DNA from 3 places in the Bacillus pfraonensis genome. Region 1 is predicted to be linked to each of the others. Evidence: riboswitches for the same ligand, from Rfam matches in the RefSeq annotation. Region 1 holds a riboswitch; each other region holds the start of a gene.

Region 1 (3,286 bases):
ACCTGCCGTTTCTTATGGAGAAACAAGTGAAAATGTGAATCAGGCTATCCCGAAAGAAGAACAAGCTATACAAAAAATGGGATGGGTAAAAACTGGAGATGCATGGTATTACTTTGATAAAGATGGAAAAGCTCATGAAGGCTGGTTAAGTTATAACGGAAAATGGTATTACTGTATAGATGGAATGATGGTGCAAAACGATTATGTTAGAGTAAATGGAAGAGATTATTACTTAGGTCAAGATGGTATTATGCAAACTGGTTGGATACAGGATGAAGATCGCTGGTTATATGCAAACCAAGATGGAGCATTTAAAACTGGTTGGTTAAAAGAAGGAAATAAGTGGTATTACATCCATCGTGGATTAATGAGAACTGGATGGGTAAGAACTGATACAGGTTGGTATTATATGAATTCGAATGGCACGATGAAAACAGGGTGGCTACAAGAGAGTGGAAAATGGTATTATTTAAAATCTGATGGTGCAATGGCAACAGGCAAACACTTGATTAATGGTACTTGGTATGTATTTAAAGATAATGGCGTTATGCTTTAAATATTTTGAATAAGAGGCTGCCGAAAGTAGTTGAATAGCTACTTTTGGCAGCTTTTTTGCTTTGTAAATTATCTTTGCATCTCGGATATATCTTATAAATACATGAGAAGTGGTGTTAAAAAGGGTATATAAGGAGAGAAATAATAATGAGGAATGGAGGGATTAAAGGTGACATTTCTAAATCGTATTGGAGTTGCCTTCATGATAATTGGTATTCTTGTTGGTGCTTATTACTCTTTTGAATGGTACAAAGGAAAAAGTTCGGCGCAAGATTTAACGATAGAAGAGGTCAAGCAGTTTGAAAGGATAACATCAAAAGACACTGCTACTGAAACAAATGCAAATTCTCAAGTACCCTCTTCTCAAATCCAACACAAAGAAGGAGAGAAAGTAGCTATATTAAGTATACCGAAAATCAAAAAGAAATTTTCGGTATACTGGGGGACGAATAATACTACATTGAAAAAAGGTGTAGGTATGTTTGTTAGTGATATGACAACAGTACCACCCCAAGGAGGACATACTGTATTAAGTGGACATCGTGATACTGTATTTACAGAATTAGGAGAGCTGAAAGAAAAAAATCATCTTATCGTGGAATATGATAATAAAATTTACTCGTATGAAATTCAAAAAATATGGATTACAGATGCTGATGATCGCACAGTTATTGTAAAGAAAGAAGCACCAACATTAACATTGACGACTTGTTATCCATTTGATTACATAGGCGATGCCCCGGATCGATATATTATTGAGGCAAAATTAATTGCTACTGATTCAAAATGAGATTACAGTATTTTTGTCTTTAGCTATTTAGAATGAGAGAATGTGAAATAGAGCATTGATATAACTCACTAAATTAAAAAGAAGAGCGCCATTTAAGCACTCTTCTTTTTTGTGTTTATATTATATACACCTGCACTTTTGAATAAGCGTGGCGCTGTTGTAAATAGAAGGAGTAATAATACTGTACATAAAGCGAAAGAAGCAAGCATCGTACTACCGTTAACAATCAATGAATAAAGAACAGCTGACTGTCCTGGCGGTGCGTATTTTCCAAAGAAGATAACACCGGCAATAAAGTGACAGAAATAACGTGCAAAGCTACCAACAAATGTAGCAAGGATAATATAAGCGACCACTTTTTTCCCCTGATTGTTTTTTGGTGAAGATTTATCTTTGCGACTACCTAGACTAGATGGTTCATTACTAGGACTGGATGTTCCAAGTGCTTTTTGAATGGGACGATAGAATAAACCGGCAAAGCCGACAAAAGCAAAGGCAACGAAGTACTCAATGAATGCTTGCACTGGCGTTAAAATATAAGCATCTCCGACTACAATTTGCAGCAGTCCCCAAATCAAGCCTCCTAAGAAAGCCGTTTTGAATCCCCAGCGGTAAGCGATAATAAAAATAGGAATCATAGCAAATGAAACAGAACCGCCTGTTGGAAGTTTAATTGATAGTGGTAAAATGTCGATGATCAAGGCAAAGGCTGCCAGGATTGCAGATTCAATCATCGCTTGTAAATTGGTGTTACGCATATTGTCATTCCCCCTAAATCCAAGTTGCACAAAAAAAGAATAATGTATCATAGGGAGATATGAAATACGTAAATAAAAAATGATGGGGTAGATGTATTTCGACGTTTGCACAATTCCTACGTTAGCATTAACTAACAGGTTCTAAGGGTCGGAATATTATATTCCCTCTCAGCAACGAGGCTCCCCCTGTGATAACGAGATTCTTTGATTGTTAGATTCATTGTAATTGAAATGGATGAGAATGGCAAATGGGTATTTATATAACGGAAAAAGTATGAAAATAGAATTGTTCAAAAATGTTAACAAATAGGTAGGGGAATGCTATAGTGAGTGATTCATGCAATATGATATAATTTATCTGAAAATAATTATCATTCTCTTTTGAGGAGGGGGATTATGAGTCTAGTTGACATCAAAATAGGTGAAAAGGCACTAGTGAAAAATATACAGGCGTTAGATAAGTTGTTAAAGCGGAGATTAGCTGCTTTTGGTCTTTCTGAAGGAAGTGAACTTCGTGTAAAACAAAAAGCGATGTTCAAGGGACCATGTACACTAGAATGCCGTGGGCAATTAATTAGTATTCGTCATTGTGACGCGAAAATGATAAAGGTGGAATTAGCGTGAATAAGGTTGCATTGCTAGGGAATCCGAACACAGGAAAAACATCATTATTTAATGCGTTAACTGGTTCCTATGAATACGTGGGAAACTGGAGCGGGGTAACGGTAGAAAAAAAGATTGGTAAGTTAAAGAATAAGCAAGGGACATTAATTGATTTACCAGGTGTATATGATTTAAATCCTGTCTCGCGTGATGAAGGTGTCGTTACAAACTTTCTATTAAAAGAAGAATTTCAACATATGCTGAATATTGTTGACTCTTCTCAATTTGAGCGCAATATGCATTTAACATTGCAACTGCTGGAATTTGGTAAGCCAGTTTCAATTGGGTTAAATATGATCGATGTTGCAAAGCAGCGCGGGATTGTTATTGATGTAAAAAGATTATCAGAAATATTAGGAGTAACGGTCGTTCCTGTTGTTGCGAGAAGCGGGAAAGGCTGTGAAGAGTTACTTGCTACTTTGCATGAGAGTGATAAAAAAGAGAAAAAGCCGTTCGTTCTTTCATATGGTGAAAAAATAGATGTAGGAATTGCAGAGATTATGGGATTTTTAACTAAGGA
Region 2 (3,286 bases), on a different contig from region 1:
CGCAATAGCGAATAACCATGGTGCACTTGTTACTAGATGTTGAATGGATCCTTGAATCATATTTAAGTTTCCGTTAAAGAATGTGTCTCCCATCCAAGCGATACCGAAAATTGCAACAACAGCTGTAGCACCGGCTTTAAAGACATTTCCAGATACAATGCTTTCTACATTTGGTTTACAGAAGATAATAATAAGAGCAGCAATTGTAAGCATGACCATTTCGATTGTATTTGGCATAGAAAGACGAACTAATTTTCCGTCTATCATCCATCCTGGACGAAGTACTTCGAATGAACCAAGAAGAACAACAAGAACAGTTGCGAATAAGAAAAGAATAACAGATAATTTGGCACCTTTCGCACCGATAAATTCTTTCTTTTCTTCAAGTTTAGGAATCATACCTTCTTTTAAACGCTTTAAGTATTCTGGATCTTTATTTAACTCTTTGCCCATTTTGCTTGCAACGAAAGCTGCTAACATACAAGCAATAAAAGTAGAAGGAATACTTACTTTTAAAATATCTAGCAATGTAATTTTATAATCAGCTAGCATTGCTAATAGAGCCACAGTTGCAGCAGAGATTGGACTTGCTGTAATTGCTTGTTGTGAAGCGATAACGGCAATTGACATCGGGCGTTCCGGTCTAATTCCTGATTCGCGTGATACCTCTGCGATAACAGGAAGTACGGAATAGGCAACGTGTCCAGTTCCAGCACACAATGTAAATAAATAAGTTACAATTGGTGCGAAGAATGTGATGCGCTTTGGATTTTTACGAAGTGCTTTTTCTGCAAGATGGACAAGGTAATCCATTCCGCCCGCAGCTTGCAATGCACCGGCAGCAGTAATGACTGCTAAAATCATCAGCATAACGTCAATAGGAGGAGCGGTAGGTTGTAAGTGGAAGACAAAAACGAGGATTGCCATACCAACTCCACCCATTACTCCTAGGCCGACTCCACCAAGGCGTGCACCGATAAAAATGCAGACTAGTAAGGTAAGAAATTGTAGCCAAAACATAATAAAATACCTCCAAAATTCATATGGTAAGATATTTTTGAATAATTTAATTTGAGTGATAATTATTAAATTAAACAAATGAAGTGCTGTTATATAAATCTTTTTTATTATATAACACATAAAAAGTAACATTCATTATATTTAGTAAAATTATTTTAAGAAAATGTGAAATGAGGATATTAAGAGAGGAAAAGAAAAAAGCAGAAACGAGTTTATTCGTTTCTGCTTTTTTCTTTTAAAGAATGCTATTGTTTTCTTTTATATGCACAAAAATATTAATAGTAAAGATAATAATGGAAAGAACAACAAGAATACTTCCACCAGCAACAAAAGGGATAGCTGCATGGTAACCGTAAATTTCAAAGGCAAGTGCAATCATCATAATCGGTAGTCCGATATTTAAGAGCCAAAAATGTAATTTACCAAGTTTTGAGGTGCCGGCTTCTTTAAAAATATAATATAAAATACCAGCTATCATCATAGAAGTCCATCCTAGTAATAAAACATGCACATGAACTGCGGTCAATTTGAAATTAGATGAAATTGACATGAATAATCCCATACAAACACCGATGACAAAATAAATAGAAGAGATTTGAATGAAACGAATTCCCATTTTTACCCCCCTTAATATACTTGTATTTTTGCTATGATAAAATATATGACCAATAGATTGTAAGCAGTATCATATTATAAAAAAATGTGGATTTGTTTGTTTGAAAAAATAAATCATGCTACAATGAAAACGAATTAAGACCGGGGAGCCAATTGGCTGAGAGGATGTAAGAAAGCATCGACCCTCAACCTGATCTGGATAATGCCAGCGTAGGGAGTTACTTAAAGTGATGTAAGCACATGTTATTGTATAATAACTTGCATACAAGGCTTTCCTGCGAATTTTGCAGGAAAGCCTTTTCTTTTTTATACAACATTTTGCAAGGGGGATTTTAGTATGTCACAACAAGTTACCATTTCATTTTCAGTTGTACCACAAGCGAAAAACAAAGATGTATATTCCGTTGTTGATAAGGCAATTGAAGTCGTGCAACAATCTGGTGTTCGTTACGAAGTAGGTGCAATGGAAACAACGCTGGAAGGAGAATTAGACGTGCTTCTTGATGTCATTAAGCGTGCGCAACAGGCTTGTGTCGATGCTGGAGCAGAAGAAGTGATTACTTCTATTAAAATTCATTATCGTCCAAGTACTGGTGTAACGATTGATGAGAAAGTTTGGAAGTACCGTGATGAATATGAAAAACCAGAAACGATCTAATATAACAATTACAACGATTTGGCTTATCCTTCTCATTGCTATATGGGAAGGATCTGTTTCATTATTTCGAATTGAACCGTGGATTTTACCGAAACCTTCTGCAATCGTTCAAGAGTTGATTGGAATGAAAGATTTATTGTTACCAAATACAATGCAAACACTGCAAGAAGTTATCATTGGCTTATTTTTTGCGATTTTACTTGGAACAAGTATTGCAATTATTATGGATGTTATTCCGTTATTTCGCATTTTAATTAACCCGTTACTGGTTATCTCACAAACCATTCCAATTGTCGTGCTAGCACCTTTATTTATTATTTGGTTTGGATATGGAATGCTTCCAAAGGTGATGGTCGTTATTCTTGTTTGTTTCTTTCCGATTGCTCTCAGTATTTTAGAAGGTTTTCAAACAGTAGATAAAAACATGCTTAAGTTATTACAAACAATGCGTGCAACCAAATGGCAAATCTATCAAAAGGTAAAATTTCCAGCCGTGCTCCCATACTTTTTCTCTGGGCTGAAAATTGCCGTTACATATAGCGTGATGGGAGCGATTATTGGGGAATGGCTTGGTGCGAGTGAAGGATTAGGTGTCATGCTTACGCGTGCAACAAAATCCTTTTTAACAGCTCGTGTATTTGGCATTGCAGCAATTATCGTAATGGTGACATTACTCTTGTATTTTATCGTAGAATTTATGGCAAGACTAACAGCACCATGGATATACAGAAAGGACGACAAAAAATGAAAAAAGGCTTAAAAGTGATGCTAGCAGCGCTGCTAACGGTAGGCGTGGTTGGTTGTAATGCAGCGAAGAAAGAAGAGAGTGCAGATAAAGAAAAGAAAGTAAAAGTTGTGTTAGATTGGTTTCCGAATACAAACCACACTGGTTTATACGTAGCAAAGACGAAAGATTACTATAAAAAGCAAGGGTTAGATGTAGAAATCATTCAGCCAGGTGATAACGTATCAGCAGAGCAAATGATTGCATCA
Region 3 (3,286 bases), on a different contig from region 1:
CGTCACGTTGCTGCGCTGTTTTGTGTCCTTTTGCAAGATCCGCTGCATGTGCCGCAATTTTGTACGTAATAACCCCTTCTCGAACGTCATCTTTGTTTGGCAAGCCTAAATGTTCTTTCGGCGTTACATAGCAAAGCATTGCAGTACCAAACCAGCCGATCATCGCCGCACCAATTGCCGATGTAATATGGTCATACCCAGGTGCGATATCCGTCGTTAAAGGTCCAAGCGTATAGAATGGTGCTCCTTGGCAAATTTCAAGCTCTTTATCCATATTTTCTTTAATTAAATGCATTGGTACATGTCCTGGTCCTTCAATCATGACTTGAACATCATGCTTCCAAGCAATCTTCGTTAATTCTCCAAGTGTTTCAAGCTCAGAGAATTGCGCTTCATCATTTGCATCCGCAATCGACCCTGGACGTAATCCATCTCCTAGAGAGAAGGAAACATCGTACTGTTTCATAATTTCACAAATCTCTTCAAAGTGAGTATATAGGAAGTTTTCTTTATGATGGAATAAACACCACTGCGCCATAATCGAGCCACCACGTGAAACAATACCTGTTGTACGTTTTGCTGTAATTGGAATGTAACGAAGTAGCACGCCAGCGTGAATTGTAAAGTAGTCAACGCCTTGCTCTGCCTGTTCGATTAACGTATCACGGTATACTTCCCACGTTAAGTCTTCAGCGATTCCGTTTACTTTTTCTAGCGCTTGATAAATCGGCACTGTTCCAACTGGTACAGGAGCATTACGAATAATCCATTCACGAGTTGTATGAATATTTTTCCCTGTTGATAGATCCATGATTGTATCTGCGCCCCAGCGTGTTGCCCATGTCATCTTCTCAACTTCTTCTGCGATAGAAGAAGAAACTGCGGAGTTCCCAATATTCGCATTTACTTTCACGTGGAAATTGCGTCCGATAATCATCGGTTCTGCTTCTGGGTGGTTAATGTTTGCTGGTAAAATGGCGCGTCCTTCCGCAATCTCTTTACGAACAAACTCTGGCTCTACCCCTTCACGAATCGCAACATATTCCATTTCAGATGTAATAATACCTTTGCGAGCATAGTGCATTTGCGTTACGTTTGCACCTTCTTTTGCGCGAAGTGGTTTACGATCCATTTGCGGAAACACAGGTGTATGATTAGATGCAACTTTCACACCATCATCTTCCGGTTTCATTTCGCGTCCTTCATACTCTTCTACATCTCCGCGGTCAACAATCCAACCACGGCGTGGCGTTGGAATTCCCTTTTCCAACTCTACTTTGTACTCAGGATCTGTATATGGACCACTTGTATCATAAACACGAATTGGTGGATTTGGTACACCATTTGTATCGCTTTGTGCAATCTCACGCATCGGCACTTTCATACCTTCATGCGGACCATCAACATAGACTTTCTTACTCCCTGGTAAACTCGACTTCAATTCAATTTGCTTAGCTGAAACAGATTGCTTCATAATTTGTGTTTCCTCCCCTTTATCATTTCAGTTGAATCTAACTTGCTCAGAGTCTTGGGCCATCTTCTGGACAATTCGATTCTTACTTCAGCGGCTAGAATGGGCGGGGGCTTCGCTTCTTCCGCCGAGGCAAACTGCGCCTCTTCGGCTGAAGCTCCATCCCCCTCTCATTCTGAACGAGCCGCCTCCGCTTTTCTTGTGATCCAGCTTCGCCTCCTAGCCCTTCACATCTAAAAACCTTCCGCACAAGAAAGTAAAAAACACTTTCTGTACGGAAGAACTTTAGCCGTCAGGGCTAAACAGTCGGCTCCACTTTACATGTGACAAGGACGAGATTAAACTTGTGGCCAGCGCATGCCAAAATAAAAAGAGCCAGGTCCATAGTAAAACAAGGACCTGGCTCATAAAGACATCGTTATGTAAAGCCGTTAACTTCCCTACGCTGGTACGAGCCAGATCAGGTCCAGAGGGTTAAGAAGTTCTCGCACTTCTCTCTCAGCCCAAGCTTCTCTTGGGCACCCCTAGTTTATCACTGATTTAATTTTCAATACTTTCTTATCATACACGATAATCAGAAAAATGCAAACGAATGAATCTTAATTTTTATGTGTCGTTTTTTGTATGTTGGTCGATATCCTTTGTCGAATAGTCGATATGTTAGTAGTTTCCGCCGATATATTTAGAGAAACAGTCGATATATTTAAAAAATCGCCGATATCTCAAAAAAGATGCCCGCACGCGCCCGCCCGGGCATCTTTTTCTTATTTACGGTATCATCCAAGTTAAATAATAAGCTTGTACATATGTCATAATCCCAACAATGATTACGAAGAATAGACTATGTTTTACTGTGAAGCGGAATAAATCAGATTCTTTTCCCGCTAATCCTACTGCCGCACAAGCTATTGCAATCGATTGCGGAGAAATCATTTTACCTGTTACACCGCCTGTTGTATTTGCCGCAACAAGTAATACTTCTGATACGCCAACTTGCTGCGCTGTAATAGCTTGCAGGTTGGAGAATAATGCGTTTGCCGACGTATCTGATCCTGTTAAGAATACGCCGATCCAGCCAAGGAATGGTGAGAAGAACGGGAATAATCCACCTGTTCCTGCTAATGCTAACGCGAGTGTTGACGATAAACCAGAATAATTTGCGATGAATGCGAATCCTAATACGAAACCGATAGATAGAATTGGCATTTTTAATTCTTGTAATGTTTCTTTAAATGTTTCAACTGCTTGTTTTGCGCTCATTTTAAGTACAAGGATTGAAATAATACACGCAATTAAAATCGCTGTTCCTGTTGCTGATAGAATATCAAACTTTAATACTGCATCATAAGGCGTTGGTTTATTTACAATTGGTTCTGCCTTCATTACTAAATTGTGCAGACCTGGAATTTGAAACTTAAAGACAAGACTTTCCAACGCCCCGCCTGGAGCAAATAACGCTTTGAAGAATCCTTGACTCCAAATCACAACCATCACTGTCAAAATAATAAATGGTGACCAAGCCTTTACAACTTTTCCTGCCGTTAATTTTGGCATAGATGTCGCAGTTGTTGTCGCTGCCACTTCAGCGTTCGCTTGATTAGATTGATAAATTTCTTTCGGTTGCCATACTTTTAGGAATAATGCTAAACACACTAAGCTGACAAGTGCTGATGTAATATCCGGAAGTTCTGGTCCTAAAAACGTAGCTGTAATAAACTGTGTAATTGCAAATGAACTACCTGCTACAAATAATGCAGGCCATGTTTGTTTAACCCCTTTGAAGCCATCCATTAAAAATACGATAAAGAACGGAAC

The links. Region 1 has a riboswitch for thiamine pyrophosphate ahead of thiT (energy-coupled thiamine transporter ThiT). Riboswitches for the same ligand answer to the same signal wherever they lie in the genome.
Region 2: it holds a riboswitch for thiamine pyrophosphate, as region 1 does, so the genes downstream of both, KFD70_RS25455 (MTH1187 family thiamine-binding protein) here and thiT (energy-coupled thiamine transporter ThiT) in region 1, are expected to answer to the same signal.
Region 3: it holds a riboswitch for thiamine pyrophosphate, as region 1 does, so the genes downstream of both, thiC (phosphomethylpyrimidine synthase ThiC) here and thiT (energy-coupled thiamine transporter ThiT) in region 1, are expected to answer to the same signal.

What each region holds. Positions count from the first base shown of each region.
Region 1 is NZ_JAHCDO010000007.1:49,085-52,370, forward strand. It holds gene KFD70_RS08330 (PspC-like choline-binding domain-containing protein) at 1-556, shown strand, start outside; gene KFD70_RS08335 (class D sortase) at 725-1,345, shown strand; gene thiT (energy-coupled thiamine transporter ThiT) at 1,438-2,103, opposite strand; TPP riboswitch at 2,199-2,300, opposite strand; gene KFD70_RS08345 (FeoA family protein) at 2,500-2,727, shown strand; gene feoB (ferrous iron transport protein B) at 2,724-3,286, shown strand, end outside.
Region 2 is NZ_JAHCDO010000039.1:9,854-13,139, forward strand. It holds gene KFD70_RS25445 (anaerobic C4-dicarboxylate transporter family protein) at 1-1,020, opposite strand, end outside; gene KFD70_RS25450 (cytochrome-c oxidase) at 1,256-1,636, opposite strand; TPP riboswitch at 1,768-1,869, shown strand; gene KFD70_RS25455 (MTH1187 family thiamine-binding protein) at 1,973-2,293, shown strand; gene KFD70_RS25460 (ABC transporter permease) at 2,265-3,041, shown strand; gene KFD70_RS25465 (ABC transporter substrate-binding protein) at 3,038-3,286, shown strand, end outside.
Region 3 is NZ_JAHCDO010000003.1:331,723-335,008, forward strand. It holds gene thiC (phosphomethylpyrimidine synthase ThiC) at 1-1,474, opposite strand, end outside; TPP riboswitch at 1,892-2,007, opposite strand; gene lldP (L-lactate permease) at 2,240-3,286, opposite strand, start outside.